3 regions of the Streptomyces sp. NRRL F-5650 genome follow, and region 3 is predicted to be linked to each of the others. Evidence: riboswitches for the same ligand, from Rfam matches in the RefSeq annotation. Region 3 holds a riboswitch; each other region holds the start of a gene.
The links. Region 3 has a riboswitch for thiamine pyrophosphate ahead of thiC (phosphomethylpyrimidine synthase ThiC). Riboswitches for the same ligand answer to the same signal wherever they lie in the genome.
Positions count from the first base shown of each region.

Region 1: it holds a riboswitch for thiamine pyrophosphate, as region 3 does, so the genes downstream of both, IG88_RS0113670 (thiamine ABC transporter substrate-binding protein) here and thiC (phosphomethylpyrimidine synthase ThiC) in region 3, are expected to answer to the same signal.
Region 2: it holds a riboswitch for thiamine pyrophosphate, as region 3 does, so the genes downstream of both, thiO (glycine oxidase ThiO) here and thiC (phosphomethylpyrimidine synthase ThiC) in region 3, are expected to answer to the same signal.

Region 1 is NZ_JOGV01000011.1:199,192-204,344, forward strand. Features, by position in the region: gene IG88_RS0113655 (phosphatidate cytidylyltransferase) at 1-971, shown strand, start outside; gene rlmN (23S rRNA (adenine(2503)-C(2))-methyltransferase RlmN) at 1,147-2,259, shown strand; TPP riboswitch at 2,315-2,420, shown strand; gene IG88_RS0113670 (thiamine ABC transporter substrate-binding protein) at 2,560-3,606, shown strand; gene IG88_RS0113675 (ABC transporter permease) at 3,582-5,153, shown strand, end outside.
Region 2 is NZ_JOGV01000004.1:47,877-53,029, reverse strand. Features, by position in the region: gene IG88_RS0106150 (Rv2175c family DNA-binding protein) at 49-414, opposite strand; gene IG88_RS0106145 (NAD(P)/FAD-dependent oxidoreductase) at 456-1,745, opposite strand; TPP riboswitch at 1,868-1,979, shown strand; gene thiO (glycine oxidase ThiO) at 1,977-3,188, shown strand; gene thiS (sulfur carrier protein ThiS) at 3,185-3,385, shown strand; gene IG88_RS0106130 (thiazole synthase) at 3,388-4,185, shown strand; gene pknB (Stk1 family PASTA domain-containing Ser/Thr kinase) at 4,320-5,153, shown strand, end outside.
Region 3 is NZ_JOGV01000012.1:120,531-125,683, reverse strand. Features, by position in the region: gene IG88_RS0114670 (VWA domain-containing protein) at 1-849, opposite strand, end outside; gene thiC (phosphomethylpyrimidine synthase ThiC) at 930-2,753, opposite strand; TPP riboswitch at 2,746-2,935, opposite strand; gene IG88_RS0114660 (YibE/F family protein) at 3,007-4,491, shown strand; gene IG88_RS0114655 (SsgA family sporulation/cell division regulator) at 4,544-4,981, opposite strand; gene IG88_RS0114650 (IclR family transcriptional regulator domain-containing protein) at 5,082-5,153, opposite strand, start outside.

The DNA.
Region 1 (5,153 bases), on a different contig from region 3:
CCTTGTTCCGGGACGAGCCGTTCCACGACCAGCCCGGTCGCGACGTGCCGTATCGCGACCAGAACCCGTCGGCGCAGCCGTATGCGGTGGTGCCGCAGAATCCGGAGCCCATGCCCGTCGCCCCGCAGCCGGCGCAGCCGCAGCCGCCGCAGAAGAAGAGCGCGGGGCGCGACCTCGGGGCGGCGATAGGGGTCGGTGTCGGCCTCGGCGTGGTGATCATCGCGTCGCTGTTCTTCGTCAAGGCCGTCTTCGTCGGTGTGATCGCGGTCGCCGTCGTGGTGGGGCTGTGGGAGCTGACCAAGCGGCTGGAGGAGCGCAAGAGCATCAAGGCGCCCCTCGTGCCGCTCGCCGTCGGCGGCGCGGCGATGGTGGTCGCCGGGTACGCGCGCGGCGCCGAGGGTGCGTGGATCGCCATGGCGCTCACCGCGCTGGCGGTCCTGGTCTGGCGGATGACCGAGCCCCCCGAGGGCTACCTCAGGGACGTCACCGCCGGGCTGTTCGCCGCGTTCTACGTGCCGTTCCTGGCCACCTTCGTCGCCATGATGCTGGCGGCGGACGACGGGGCCTGGCGCGTCCTGGTCTTCCTGATACTGACGGTCGTCAGCGACACCGGGGCGTACGCCGTCGGCTGGCGCTTCGGCAAGAAGAAGCTCGCCCCGCGCATCAGCCCGGGCAAGACCCGCGAGGGCCTGCTCGGGGCGGTGGCGTTCGCGATGGCGGCGGGCGCACTGTGCACGCAGTTCCTGATCGACGACGGCACCTGGTGGCAGGGCCTGCTGCTCGGCCTCGCGGTCGCCGTCAGCGCCACGCTGGGCGACCTCGGCGAGTCCATGATCAAGCGCGACCTCGGCATCAAGGACATGGGCACCCTCCTGCCGGGGCACGGCGGCATCATGGACCGGCTGGACTCGCTGCTGCCGACGGCGCCGGTGGTGTGGCTGCTGCTGGTGATCTTCGTCGGGTCGGGTTGACAGCGATCAGGTAGTCTGGGAAGGGCCTGCGGCTTTTGGCCGCGGGCCCTTCCGTGTGTCCCCGCCGAGGCGGGGGTCTTCCAGTGAGGTCTCCTGGCTCCGGCACGGCCCTGCCGTTGTCCCCGCCGACGCGGGGGGTTGCCACAGGCCCGCCGTCCTGAGGAGTTGTCCGACCGTGGCCCGTCCAGCCCCCGGTGAGCTGACCTTCGCCGCACCCCGCGGAGCGAAGCGGCCGCCGCGGCACCTCGCCGATCTCACGCCCGCCGAGCGCAAGGAGGCTGTCGCCGCGATCGGTGAGAAGCCGTTCCGTGCGAAGCAGCTCTCGCAGCACTACTTCGCGCGGTACGCGCACGACCCCGAGCAGTGGACCGACATCCCCGCCGGCTCGCGCGAGGGCTTGCGCGAGGCGCTGCTGCCCGAGCTGATGACGGTCGTGCGGCACCTGTCGACCGACGAGGGGACCACGCGCAAGACGCTGTGGAAGCTGTTCGACGGGACCCTCGTCGAGTCGGTGCTCATGCGCTACCCGGACCGGGTCACGATGTGCATCAGCTCCCAGGCGGGCTGCGGCATGAACTGCCCCTTCTGCGCCACCGGCCAGGCCGGACTCGACCGGAACCTGTCGACCGCCGAGATCGTGCACCAGATCGTGGACGGCATGCGGGCGCTCAGGGACGGCGAGGTCCCGGGAGGTCCCGCCCGGCTCAGCAACATCGTGTTCATGGGCATGGGCGAGCCCCTCGCCAACTACAACCGGGTCGTGGGCGCCGTCCGCCGGCTCACCGATCCCGAGCCCGACGGACTGGGGCTCTCCCAGCGCGGGATCACCGTCTCCACGGTCGGCCTCGTCCCGGCGATCCACCGCTTCGCCGACGAGGGCTTCAAGTGCCGCCTCGCCATCTCCCTGCACGCTCCCGACGACGAGCTGCGCGACACCCTCGTCCCCGTCAACACGCGGTGGAAGGTGCGCGAGGTGCTGGACGCCGGGTTCGAGTACGCGGCGAAGTCCGGGCGGCGGCTGTCCATCGAGTACGCCCTGATCCGCGACATCAACGACCAGGCCTGGCGCGGCGACCGGCTCGGGCGGCTGCTCAAGGGCAGGCCCGTGCACGTCAACCTGATCCCGCTCAACCCCACGCCCGGCTCCAAGTGGACCGCGTCGCGGCCCGAGGACGAGAAGGCGTTCGTGGAGGCGATCGCGGCGCACGGTGTGCCGGTGACGATCCGGGACACCCGTGGCCAGGAGATCGACGGGGCGTGTGGTCAGCTCGCCGCGAGCGAGCGGTAACCTGACCGACGGAAGTACGTCAACGCCGTACAACGTCATTCGCAGTCACATCTTCATATTCCGACAGGGGAGCGCCACAGCGCTGAGAGTGCGGCACCGGCCGCAGACCCTCTGAACCTGGCCCAGGTCATTCTGGGTAGGGAGATCGGTCACCACTCGAGCTGTTGCGCCCTGCCCGGGATCCTCGCCAGGGGTCCCGGGCGGGGCCGCGTCTTCTCCTGGTCACCCAGGAGGAATTCAGTGAGCATCACCAAGAAGGGCATCACCAAGCAGGTCAGTGTCCTGGCCGTCGGGCTCGGCATGGTCGGCACGCTGGCCGCCTGCGGATCGTCGTCCGACGACGGGGGCGGCAGCGGCGCCGGCGGCTCCAAGACGGTGACGCTGGTCAGCCACGACTCGTGGGCCGCCTCCAAGGACGTCATCGCGGCCTTCGAGAAGAAGTCGGGGTACAAGGTCAAGGTCCTGGAGGACGGCGACGCCGGGCAGGCCGTCAACAAGGCGATCCTCACCAAGGACAACCCGCAGGGCGACGTCTTCTTCGGCGTCGACAACACCCTGCTGTCCCGCGCCCTGGACAACGGCCTGTTCCAGCCGTACGAGGCGAAGGGCTCCGACCGGGTCCCGCCCGAGTACCGGGCCGACCGGGACAAGCACCGGGTCACGCCCGTCGACACCGGCGACATCTGCGTCAACTACGACAGGGCCTACTTCGACAAGCACCGGCTCGCACCGCCGAAGTCCTTCGACGACCTGGCCAAGCCCGCCTACAAGGACCTGCTCGTCACCGAGAACGCGGGCAGTTCCTCGCCGGGCCTCGGCTTCCTGCTCGGCACCGCCGCCCGGTACGGGGACGACGGCTGGGAGGGCTACTGGAAGAAGCTCAAGGCGAACGGCGTCAAGGTCGTCGACGGCTGGGAGCAGGCGTACAACGAGGAGTTCTCCGGCTCGGCCGGCGGCAGGAAGGCGGGAGGCGACCGCCCGCTGGTCGTCTCCTACGCCTCCTCCCCGCCCGCCGAGGTCGTCTACGCCGACCCGCAGCCGGACACCGCCCCCACGGGCGTCGCCGACGGGACCTGCTTCCGGCAGGTCGAGTACGCGGGCCTGCTCGCCAACGCCAGGAACCCCGAGGGCGGCAAGGCACTCCTCGACTTCCTGCTGAGCAAGACCTTCCAGGAGGACATGCCGCTGAACATGTTCGTCCACCCGGTGCGGAAGGACGCGCAGGTCCCGGAGGTGTTCACGAAGTTCGGGCCGCAGGCCAAGGACCCGCAGACCCTCGACCCGGCGAAGATCGCCGGCAACCGCGACCAGTGGGTCAAGTCGTGGACCTCGCTCGTACTGAAGTGAGCGACCGGGGCAAGCCGGTGGGGAGCGTGCGCGGGAGCGCGGCGCGGCTCGGTCTGATGGCCGTGCCGGTCGCGTTCTTCGCGGTGTTCTTCGCCTACCCCGTCGCGGCCATCGTCGCGCGCGGCCTGAAGGCCGACGGGGCCTGGCAGGTGGGGCGGTTCGGGGACGTGCTCGCGCAGTCCGACGTGCGGCACGTCCTGTGGTTCACCACCTGGCAGGCACTGGCGTCCACCGCCCTCACGCTGCTGATCGCGCTGCCCGGCGCCTACGTCTTCGCCCGCTTCGACTTCCCCGGCAAACAGGTGCTGCGGGCCGTGGTGACCGTGCCGTTCGTGCTGCCGACGGTCGTCGTCGGGACGGCGTTCCTGGCGCTGGTCGGGCGGGGCGGGCTGCTGGACGAGCTGTGGGGCCTGCGCCTGGACACCACGGTGTGGGCGATCCTGCTCGCGCACGTCTTCTTCAACTACGCCGTCGTCGTGCGCACCGTGGGCGGCCTCTGGGCGCAGCTCGATCCGCGGCAGGAGGAGGCCGCGCGGATGCTCGGCGCCTCCCGGCTGCGGGCCTGGCGGCAGGTGACGCTGCCCGCGCTGGTGCCCGCCGTGGCCGCCGCCGCGCTGATGGTCTTCCTGTTCACCTTCACCTCCTTCGGCGTCGTCCAGATCCTCGGCGGGCCCACCTTCTCCACCCTCGAGGTGGAGATCTACCGCCAGACCTCCCAGGTCTTCGACCTGTCCACGGCCGCCGTGCTGACGCTGGTCCAGTTCGCGGCCGTCGCCGCCGTCCTCGCCGTGCACGCCTGGACGGTACGGCGGCGCGAGACGGCCCTGCGGCTGGTGGACGCGGGCACGACCGCGCGCCGGCCGCGCGGCGCGGGGCAGTGGGCGCTGCTCGCCGGGGTCCTGGGCGTCATCGCGGTCCTGCTGGTGCTGCCGCTCGCGGTGCTGGTGCAGCGGTCGCTGGGCGCCTCCGGCTTCGGCTACTACCGGGCGCTGACCCGCGAGGACGGCGGCGCCTTCCTCGTCCCGCCGATCGAGGCGATCGGCAACTCCCTCCAGTACGCCGTCGCCGCCACCGCCATCGCCGTGGTGATCGGCGGCCTGGCCGCGGCCGCGCTCACCCGGCGCGACGCGGGCCGCTTCGTGCGCGGGTTCGACGCGCTGCTGATGCTGCCCCTCGGGGTGTCGGCCGTGACGGTCGGCTTCGGCTTCCTGATCGCGCTGGACGAACCCCCGCTGGACCTCAGGGCCTCGTGGATCCTGGTGCCGCTCGCGCAGGCGCTGGTGGGCGTCCCCTTCGTCGTACGGACCATGCTGCCGGTGCTGCGGGCGGTGGACGGGCGGCTGCGGGAGGCGGCGGCCGTGCTGGGGGCGTCGCCGTGGCGGGTGTGGCGGGAGGTGGACCTGCCGATGGTGCGGCGGGCGCTCCTGGTGGCGGCCGGGTTCGCCTTCGCGGTCTCGCTCGGCGAGTTCGGCGCGACCGTCTTCATCGCGCGGCCCGACAACCCGACGCTGCCGGTCGCGGTGGCCCGGCTGCTGGGACGGCCCGGG
Region 2 (5,153 bases), on a different contig from region 3:
ATCAGCGCCGCCGCGGATCAGCGGGGCGACGGGGCGGCGTCGCGGCGGTCAGACGGCGAGCGCCTGGGCGCGGCGCTTCACCTCCGTACCGCGGTTCTCCGTCAGTGCCTGGGCGGGGGTGCCGGGCAGGCTCGGGTCGGGCGTGAAGAGCCACTCCAGCATCTCCTCGGCCGTGAAGCCGTCGTCCCGCAGCAGCGTCAGGGTCCCGGCCAGGCCCTTGACGACCTTGTCCTCGTCGATGAAGGCCGCGGGGACGTGCAGCGCGCGGTTCTCCCCGCGGCGGACGGCGATGAGCTGGCCTTCCTTGATGAGCTGGCGTACCCGGGTCACCTCGACGCCGAGCTTCTCGGCGATGTCGGGAACGGTGAGCCAGGCAGGCACGAGAGCATCGGTCTTTGCGTCAATCTCGGTCACGCCCCCAGCCTGCCACCTGGCACTGACACTCGGAAACCGGACTACGCCGATGCCGCCGTCGCCGCCTTCAACGGCTTCGCCGGGTCGGCCAGCAGGTCCGGGTCCATCGTCGTGCCCGCCTGGATCAGGCGTCTGCCCTGGGCCAGGTCACGGGGGCGGCCCACCGCCAGCAGCGCCACCAGGCGGCCCGCGCGCAGCCAGCAGACCGTCCACGCCGGGCTCGAGGGGTCGCCGCGCCACAGGGTGGTGTCGGCGGCCGTGTGGTGACCGGCGTACTGGACGAAGCGGCCGAACTGCTCGGACCAGAAGTACGGCACCGGATCGTAGGCCGCCGGGATCTCGCCGGCCGGGGCGCCGACGATGTCGGCGGCGACCGTGCGCGGCCCCTGGAGCGCGTTGTCCCAGTGGTGCACCAGCAGCCGCTCGCCGTAGCGGGCGGAGGGGAAGGATGCGCAGTCGCCCACCGCGTGGACGTCCGGTGCGCAGGCGCGCAGGCGGTCGTCGGCCAGGACCTCGCCGTGCGGACCGAGGGAGATCCCCGAGCCGGCCAGCCAGCCGGTGGCCGGACGGGCGCCGATGCCGACGACGACCGCGTCGGCGGGCAGCCGGGTGCCGTCGTCGAGGACGACCCGGGCGGCCCCGCCGGGGCCGCCGGGTTCGACGCGCTCCACGCGCTCCACGCACGCGCGGGTGCGCAGGTCGACGCCCGCGTCGGCGTACCAGGAGGTCATCGGCGCGGCCACATCGGCGGGCAGCGCGTCGGCGAGCGGCCGGTCGGCGGCCTCCACCACGGTCACGGCGCAGCCCGCCTCCCGCGCGGCGGTGGCGAACTCGGCGCCGATCCAGCCCGCGCCGACGACCACGACGTCGTGCTGCCGGGCGAGCACCGGGCGCAGCCGTTCGGCGTCGTCCAGGGTGCGCAGCAGGTGCACGCCGGGCACGCCCTCGGTGCCGGGGAGCCGGACGGGTTCGGCGCCGGTCGCCAGGACCAGCGAGTCGTAGGGCACCGGCCCCTCGGAGGTGTCGAGGACGTGGTCGCCGGGGCGCACGCCCAGGGCCTCGCAGCCCAGCCGCAGGGTGATGCCGAGCGCCTCGAAGTCGACGTCGAAGGCGGAGCCCTCGGCCGTGCCGAGCAGGACGGCCTTGGACAGCGGGGGGCGGTCGTAGGGCTGGTGCGGCTCCGCGCCGATCAGGGTCACCGGGCCGGTGAAGCCCTGTTCCCTGAGGGCGACCGCGGTCTGCACGCCCGCCATCCCGGCGCCCACCACGACCACCCGGCGCTCCGCGCCCGCCGCCGGTCCCTGTCCCCGTTCCCGCGTCTGCTCACTCACCCGATCACCATAGACACCCCCTGTTCCGCCGGTGAGTGCCCGTGCCGGGTGAGCCGCGCGAGGCCCCCGGCCGCGCGGGGTCCCTTACCCGGGCCGTGCGCCGCGGGCTAGGGTGGCCGACGCAAGGCACTCGCGGGAGCCCGGACGCACCGGGCTGAGAGGGAGGCTGGCGGCCTCCGACCGTACGAACCTGATCCGGGTCATGCCGGCGAAGGGAGGGGCTGGACGCCCATGTCGTCTCCACCACACACGCCTCGTACACCCCGCACGCCCGACGTGCTCGTCGTCGGCGGCGGGATCGTCGGGCTGGTCACGGCCTGGCGGGCCGCGCAGCGCGGTCTGGCCACCGCCCTCGTGGACCCCGAACCGGGCGGCGGGGCGGCCCGGGTGGCGGCCGGGATGCTGGCCGCCGTCACCGAGCTGCACTACGGCGAGGAGACACTGCTCGCGCTGAACCTCGCCTCGGCCCGCCGCTACCCCGGCTTCGCGGCCGAACTGGCCGAACTGACCGGCCGGGACCTCGGGTACCGGCGCTGCGGCACCCTCGCCGTCGCGCTGGACGCCGACGACCGCGCCCACCTGCGCGACCTGCATGCGCTCCAGCAGCGCTCGGGCCTGGAGTCGGAGTGGCTGTCGGGGCGCGAGTGCCGGCGTCTGGAGCCGATGCTGGCGCCGGGCGTGCGCGGGGGGCTCCGGGTGGACGGCGACCACCAGATCGACCCCCGCCGCCTCGCCCGCGCGCTGGTGGCCGCCTGCGAACACGCGGGCGTGGTCTTCCACCGGGAGTGGGCCGAGCGGCTCGCCGTCGGGCGCGGGGAGCGGGCCACGGGCGTCGTCACCGCCGACGGCACCCCGCTGGAGGCCGGGCAGGTGGTGCTGGCCGGGGGCAGCCTCAGCGGGCGGCTCGCGGGCGTGCCGGAGGCCGTCCTGCCGCCGGTGCGGCCGGTGAAGGGCCAGGTGCTGCGCCTGACGATGCCGCGGACCCACGGGCCGCTGCTGAACCGGACGGTGCGCGCCGTGGTGCGCGGCAACCACGTCTACCTGGTGCCCCGCGAGAGCGGCGAGCTGGTCGTCGGCGCCACCAGCGAGGAGCTGGGCTGGGACACGACGGTCACCGCGGGCGGCGTCTACGAGCTGCTGCGCGACGCCCACGAGCTGGTCCCCGGCATCACGGAGCTGCCGCTGACGGAGACCCGCGCGGGGCTGCGCCCCGGCTCCCCGGACAACGCCCCGCTGCTCGGCCCGACCGACCTGGACGGCCTGCTGCTGGCCACCGGGCACTACCGCAACGGCGTCCTGCTCACCCCCGTCACCGGCGACGTCATGGCGCACGTCCTGACCACCGGGGAGCTGCCGGAGGAGGGCCGCCCCTTCACGCCCCGCCGCTTCGGCGCCGACCCCGCCCGTCCACCACTCCCGCGACTTTCGGAGCAGTCCGCATGAACATCTCCGTCAACGGCGAGCCGCGCGAGGTGGCTCCCGGCACCGCCCTGGACGCGCTGGTGGGCACGCTCACCGCGGCACCGTCCGGAGTGGCCGCCGCCCTGAACGAAACCGTCGTCCCGCGCGCGCAGTGGTCCGCCACCGCCCTGGCCGACGGCGACCGCGTCGAGGTCCTCACCGCCGTCCAGGGAGGCTGACCGTGGCCGACGATCCCTTTGTCCTCGGCGGTACGTCGTACGGGTCCCGCCTGATCATGGGTACGGGCGGCGCGCCCAGCCTGGACGTGCTGGAGCGCGCGCTGGTGGCCTCCGGGACGGAGCTGACGACCGTCGCGATGCGGCGGGTGAACACCTCGGTGCACGGGTCGGTGCTGTCCGTACTGGAGCGGCTCGGCATCGGGGTGCTGCCGAACACGGCCGGCTGCTTCACCGCCGGGGAGGCCGTCCTCACCGCGCGGCTGGCGCGCGAGGCGCTCGGCACGGACCTGGTCAAGCTGGAGGTCGTCGCCGACGAGCGCACGCTGCTGCCGGACCCGGTCGAGCTGCTGGACGCGGCCGAGACCCTGGTCGACGACGGGTTCACGGTGCTGCCGTACACCAACGACGACCCGGTGCTCGCGCGGAGGCTGGAGGACGTCGGGTGCGCGGCGATCATGCCGCTGGGCTCGCCGATCGGCTCCGGGCTCGGGATCCGCAACCCGCACAACTTCCAGCTCATCGTGGAGCACGCGCGCGTGCCGGTGATCCTGGACGCGGGGGCCGGTACGGCCTCGGACGTGGCGCTGGCGATGGAGCTGGGGTGTGCGGGGGTGATGCTGGCCTCGGCGGTGACGCGGGCGCAGGAGCCGGTGCTGATGGCCGCGGCGATGCGGGCGGGAGTGGAGGCGGGGCGGCTGGCCCGGCGGGCCGGGCGGATTCCGCGGCGGCACTTCGCCGAGGCGTCGTCCACCTCGGAGGGCCTGGCGGTGCTGGATCCGGAGCGGCCCGCCTTCCGGTGATCCCGCGCCGGTGCGCCGCCGTCGGAGGCGCGCGGTGCGTGGGGCGCGTGGGAAGCGTCACAGATGCGCTGCAGTACCGGCCCGATTCCGGTCGACGACCCGGGGTGTCGGTGTCGGCTCGTAGACTCACCTGCGTGGACACGACCCTCCAGGACCCTCTCGTCGGTCAGGTGCTCGACGGCCGGTACCGCGTCGAGGCGCGGATCGCGGTCGGCGGGATGGCCACGGTCTACCGGGCCGTGGACACCCGCCTGGACCGCGTGCTCGCGCTGAAGGTGATGCACCCGGCGCTCGCGACCGACGCCACCTTCGTCGAGCGGTTCATCCGCGAGGCCAAGTCGGTGGCCCGGCTCGACCACCCCAATGTCGTCCAGGTCTTCGACCAGGGTGCCGAGGGGGCGTACGTCTACCTGGCGATGGAGTACATCGCCGGCTGCACCCTGCGGGACGTGCTGCGCGAGCGCGGGGCGCTCAGGCCGCGGGCCGCGCTGGACATCCTGGAGCCGGTCCTCGCCGCGCTCGGTGCCGCGCACCGGGCGGGGTTCGTGCACCGGGACATGAAGCCGGAGAACGTGCTGATAGGCGACGACGGCCGGGTCAAGGTCGCCGACTTCGGCCTGGTCCGGGCCGTGAACACCGTCACCAGCACCACCGGCGCCGTCCTCGGCACCGTCTCCTACCTGGCGCCCGAGCAGATCGAGCACGGCACCGCCGACCCCCGGGTCGACGTGTACGCGTGCGGTGTCGTGCTGTACGAGATGCTGACCGGCGCCAAGCCGCACGACGGCGACTCGCCCGCGGCGGTGCTCTACAAGCACCTGCACGAGGACGTGCCGCCGCCCTCGGCCTCGGTGCCGGGAGCCGCCTTCGAGCTCGACGAGCTGGTCGCCGCGGCCACCGCGCGCAATCCCGAGGTCCGGCCGCACGACGCGGTGGCCCTGCTCGCCCGGGCCCGTGAGGCGCGGGCG
Region 3 (5,153 bases):
CTTGCTCAGGCTCACCGCGACCTGCTCCTTGCGCAGGGACAGCCGCTTGCGCATGTCCACGGGCAGGTGTTCCTCGCCCTTGGTGGGACGGGGACCGGCGGCCGGTGACGCACTCGGCGGTAGGGCAGGTGATACGGCAGGTCGTACGAGCGGCGGTACGGCTGGCACCGGGGGAACCGGCGGTGGTACGGGCGCCGCGGGGGCCGCGGGCACGGAGGCAGCAGGTGGGACCGGTGCCACCGCCGGCGCGGGAGCGGGGGCCGGGGCGGGAGCCGGGGCCGGGGCGGGGGCGGGAGCCGGGGGAGCGTCGTCCACGGTGATGCCGAAGTCCGTGGCCAGTCCCGCGAGTCCGGCGGCGTACCCCTGCCCGACGGCGCGGAACCTCCACTTCCCCTGGCGCCGGTACAGCTCACCGCCCACCATGGCCGTCTCCGGCCCGGCCGTGATGTCGAACCGGGCCAGCTCGGTGCCGGTCCCGGTGTCCAGCATCCTCAGCGACAGCCCCGGCACCCGGCCGAACGTCCCGCCGTCCGCCGAGGCGCACAGCACGACGCGCTCGACGGGAGCCTCCACCGCACGCAGATTCACCTCGACGGCATCGCTCGTGACGCCCGCCTCCGGCCCGGGACCGCCCAGCTTGCCCAGGTGCCGCACCGCGCCGGAGGAGTGACGGGGCTGGTTGTAGAAGACGAAGTCGCCGTCGTCCCGCACCCGTCCGGACGAGGTGAGCAGCAACGCCGAGGCATCGACCTCCGGGACGCCCGGCCCGTCCGCCCACACCAGTTCGACGCGCACCGCGGGGAAGTCGACGGCGACGTTGGCACCCTTGCTCAGTGAGGTGGCTGTCATGCGTCCAGTCTGCCGAGCGGCAACCCCGGCCGGGGAGAGGGCCGGCCCCCCAGACCTGTCCCCTCCCCGCACCGCTGCGCTCAGTCCGCGATCGGCAGGTAGACGCGGTTGCCCGCCGCCGCGAACTCCTTCGACTTCTGAGCCATGCCCTCCTCGATCTCGCCCCTGCTGCTGCCGTGCTCCCGGCGGATGTCCTGCGAGATCTTCATCGAACAGAACTTGGGCCCGCACATGGAGCAGAAGTGGGCCGTCTTGGCGGGCTCGGCCGGCAGTGTCTCGTCGTGGAACTCCCGCGCGGTGTCCGGGTCGAGGGACAGATTGAACTGGTCCTCCCACCGGAACTCGAACCGGGCGTCCGACAGCGCGTCGTCCCACTCCTGCGCACCGGGGTGGCCCTTGGCGAGGTCGGCGGCATGGGCGGCGATCTTGTAGGTGATGACGCCGGTCTTGACGTCGTCACGGTTGGGCAGCCCCAGGTGTTCCTTGGGCGTGACGTAGCAGAGCATGGCCGTGCCCCACCAGGCGATCATCGCGGCACCGATGCCGGAGGTGATGTGGTCGTACGCCGGCGCGACGTCCGTCGTCAGCGGGCCGAGCGTATAGAACGGAGCTTCATCACAGATCTCCTGCTGAAGGTCGATGTTCTCCTTGATCTTGTGCATCGGGACATGTCCCGGGCCCTCGATCATGGTCTGTACGTTGAAACGCTTGGCGATCCGGTTGAGTTCCCCGAGCGTGCGCAACTCGGCGAACTGCGCCTCGTCGTTGGCGTCCGCGATCGACCCGGGACGCAGGCCGTCGCCGAGGGAGTACGTGACGTCGTAGGCGGCGAGAATCTTGCAGAGCTCCTCGAAGTTCTCGTACAGGAAGGACTCCTTGTGGTGCGCCAGGCACCAGGCCGCCATGATCGAGCCGCCGCGCGAGACGATGCCGGTCTTGCGGTTGGCGGTCAGCGGTACGTACGGCAGGCGTACGCCCGCGTGTACCGTCATGTAGTCCACGCCCTGCTCGGCCTGCTCGATCACGGTGTCCTTGTAGATCTCCCAGGACAGTTCCTCGGCCCGGCCGTCGACCTTCTCCAGGGCCTGGTAAAGCGGCACGGTGCCGATCGGTACAGGGGAGTTGCGCAGGACCCACTCGCGTGTGGTGTGGATGTTGCGGCCGGTGGACAGGTCCATGACCGTGTCGGCGCCCCACCGGGTCGCCCAGGTCATCTTGTCGACCTCCTCCTCGATGGAGGACGTCACCGCCGAGTTGCCGATGTTGGCGTTGACCTTCACCAGAAACCGCTTGCCGATGATCATCGGCTCGATCTCCGGGTGGTTGACGTTGGCGGGCAGCACGGCCCGCCCTGCCGCGATCTCCTCGCGGACCACCTCCGGCGAGACGTTCTCCCGGACGGCCACGTACTCCATCTCCGGGGTGATCTCGCCGCGCCGCGCGTACGCGAGCTGCGTCACCGCGGTGCCGTCGCGGCCCCGGCGCGGCTGCCGCGGGCGGCCGGGGAAGACGGCGTCGAGGTTCCGCAGGCCGCCGCGGGGCGAGGTGTGCTTGATGCCGTCGTCCTCGGGGCGGACGGGACGGCCCGCGTACTCCTCGGTGTCGCCGCGCGCGATGATCCAGTTCTCCCGCAGCGGCGCCAGGCCCCTGCGGACATCGGTGTCGACGAGTGGATCGGTGTACGGGCCCGAGGTGTCGTACAACGTGACCGACTGCCCGTTGGTGAGGTGCACCTGACGGACCGGCACCCGCACATCGGGGCGCGAGCCCTCGACGTACGCCTTGTGCCAGCCGATGGACTTCCCGGCCTCCGTGGCTTCACTGGTCCCCGCGGCATCCGCCGAGGCGGAATTCTGCGCGGAGTCCTGTGCGGAGGCAGGCGTGCGTGCGTCCTTGATGGTCATGAGACCTACTCCCTACGCCGGCATTACCCGGTAACAGGTTCGGCGGTCGACGCAGCGGCTTCCGTCTCACGGCACTTCGTGGGATACGTCACTCGCCTTCGGAGACGTTTCCCGTGAAACATCGCTGGAACGGAGGTCAGCGCCCTCTCAGCCCGGTGCTCCGAGCTCCCGCGTGTACAAAGGTGCCACCACGCTAGCGCCCATTCGGGCGCGGTGACCAGAGGGCCCCTCCCGTTCTTGCGATGATCGGGCGGTGACCACACCGCAGCATCCCCCCTTCCCGCCGCACCGGCCCGGCCGCGGACCGGGCGCCGAAGAGGACGACGGCCGTGCGACCGGCCCTGTCCCCGTCGTCCCTCACGGCACGCTCGGCGGCAGACCGGAGGCTGACCACGGGCACACCCCGGAGGGCGGCGGACGGGACGCGGGGGGCGGGCACGGGCACTCGCACGCGCACAGCCACGGGCCCGCGGCGCCCGTCTCCCGGCACCTGCGGAAGGTCATCGCCGCGGTCCTGATCCCCTTCGCCGCAGCCGTGTTGGTCGGGCTCGCGGTCCTGTGGCCGGGCGGTGCGCCGCCCCACGAGCGCACGGGTGTCGGCTTCGACCGGCAGACACAGGAGGCCACGGTCACCAAGGTCGTCGCGCTGAGCTGCCAGGCGGCCAATCCCTCGGCCGGCACCCCGACCGGCGACACCTCCACCGCCGAGGGGTCGTCCGCGGTGCAGCAGGCCGAGGGCGAATGCAAGCGGGCCACCGTCCGCGTCGACACGGGGGACGACAAGGGCCGTACGTTCGACGAGATCGTGCAGCCGGACCAGTCACGGCAGTTGCACGAGGGACAGAAGGTGGTGGTCGCCTACGAGCCCTCCGCGCCCAAGGACCTGCAGTACTCGGTGACCGACGTCAACCGTCAACTCCCCCTTGGCCTGTTGGCCGGCATCTTCGCCCTCGCCGTCGTGGTCGTCGGACGACTGCGCGGCCTCATGGCCCTGATCTCGCTGGCGGTCAGTTTCCTGCTGCTGAACTTCTTCATTCTGCCCGCGATCCTGCAGGGCTCGAATCCGCTGGTCGTGGCGGTGATCGGGTCCAGTGCGATCATGCTGATCGCCCTGTACCTGTGTCACGGGCTGTCGGCCAGAACCTCCGTGGCCGTGCTCGGCACCCTGATCTCGTTGCTGCTGATCGGCGTGCTCGGGTCGCTGTTCATCGGCTGGGCCGCACTCACCGGCAACACGGACGACAACACCGGCCTCATCCACGGGCTGTACCCGTCCATCGACATGAGCGGGCTGCTGCTCGCCGGGGTCATCATCGGTTCGCTCGGTGTCCTCGACGACGTGACGGTCACCCAGACCTCGGCGGTCTGGGAACTCCACGAGGCCAACCCGGCGATGGGCTGGCGCGGCCTGTACCGCGCGGGCATCCGCATCGGCCGCGACCACATCGCCTCGGTCGTGAACACGCTCGTCCTGGCCTACGCCGGCGCCGCGCTGCCCCTGCTGCTGCTGTTCTCGATCGCGCAGAGCGGGGTGGGGACGGTCGCCAACAGCGAGCTGGTCGCTGAGGAGATCGTGCGTACGCTGGTCGGCTCGATCGGTCTGGTGGCCTCCGTGCCGGTCACCACCGCCCTCGCCGCCCTGGTCGTGTCGGCTGACCGGCCGACGCGGGCCCCGGAGCCGGCAGCCGGTGCGGGAGCGCCCGCGCGGAGCGGGCGGGGCCGTCGCCGCAAGCGCTGACGCGCCCGGCGAGGCACCCCGCCCCCGCTGCGGGTGTGCGTGCCGGAACGGTTCAGCCCGCGCTCTGCTCCTCCGCCAGGATGCGGTCCAGGGCTTCGTCGAGGTGGCTGTCGAAGTCGGCGAGCGCACCCTCCTGGCCGAGGGGGACGAGCTTGTCGGTGCGGTCGAGGAAGGCCACGAGGGGGGCCGCAGAGGAGCGGAACAGGGCCTGGTCGCTGCCGACCTGAAGGCGGATCAGTACTTCGGCCAACGGCTCGGGGTCGACCGGTGCGATACGCACGTCGCCGTCGCCGCACGGCCGGCCCACCCCGTCGACCAGCAGCTCCCGGCCGAACGCCCAGGTCACCGGCGCGTCTCCGGGCAGATGGAAGGTCAGTCGTACGGCGTAGGGATCACGTGTCTCGTACCGCAGCTCCACCGGGATGCGAAACGAGAGCTCCTCTGACACGAGAAAGCTCATCATGACCTCTGCCTGTACGGACTCGCCCATTCGCCTACCCCGTCATCCGCCGTCGACTGTCCGAGAATCAAACCTCTAACACTGGTGGCATCTTGCTCAACGTACACACCAGATCACAAGGAGTGAGTTTTCAGATACTGATAGAGAGGGCGAGCGAGCCCAGACGCCGCCCCACCTCGTGCTGCAGACGCTGGGCCGCGGG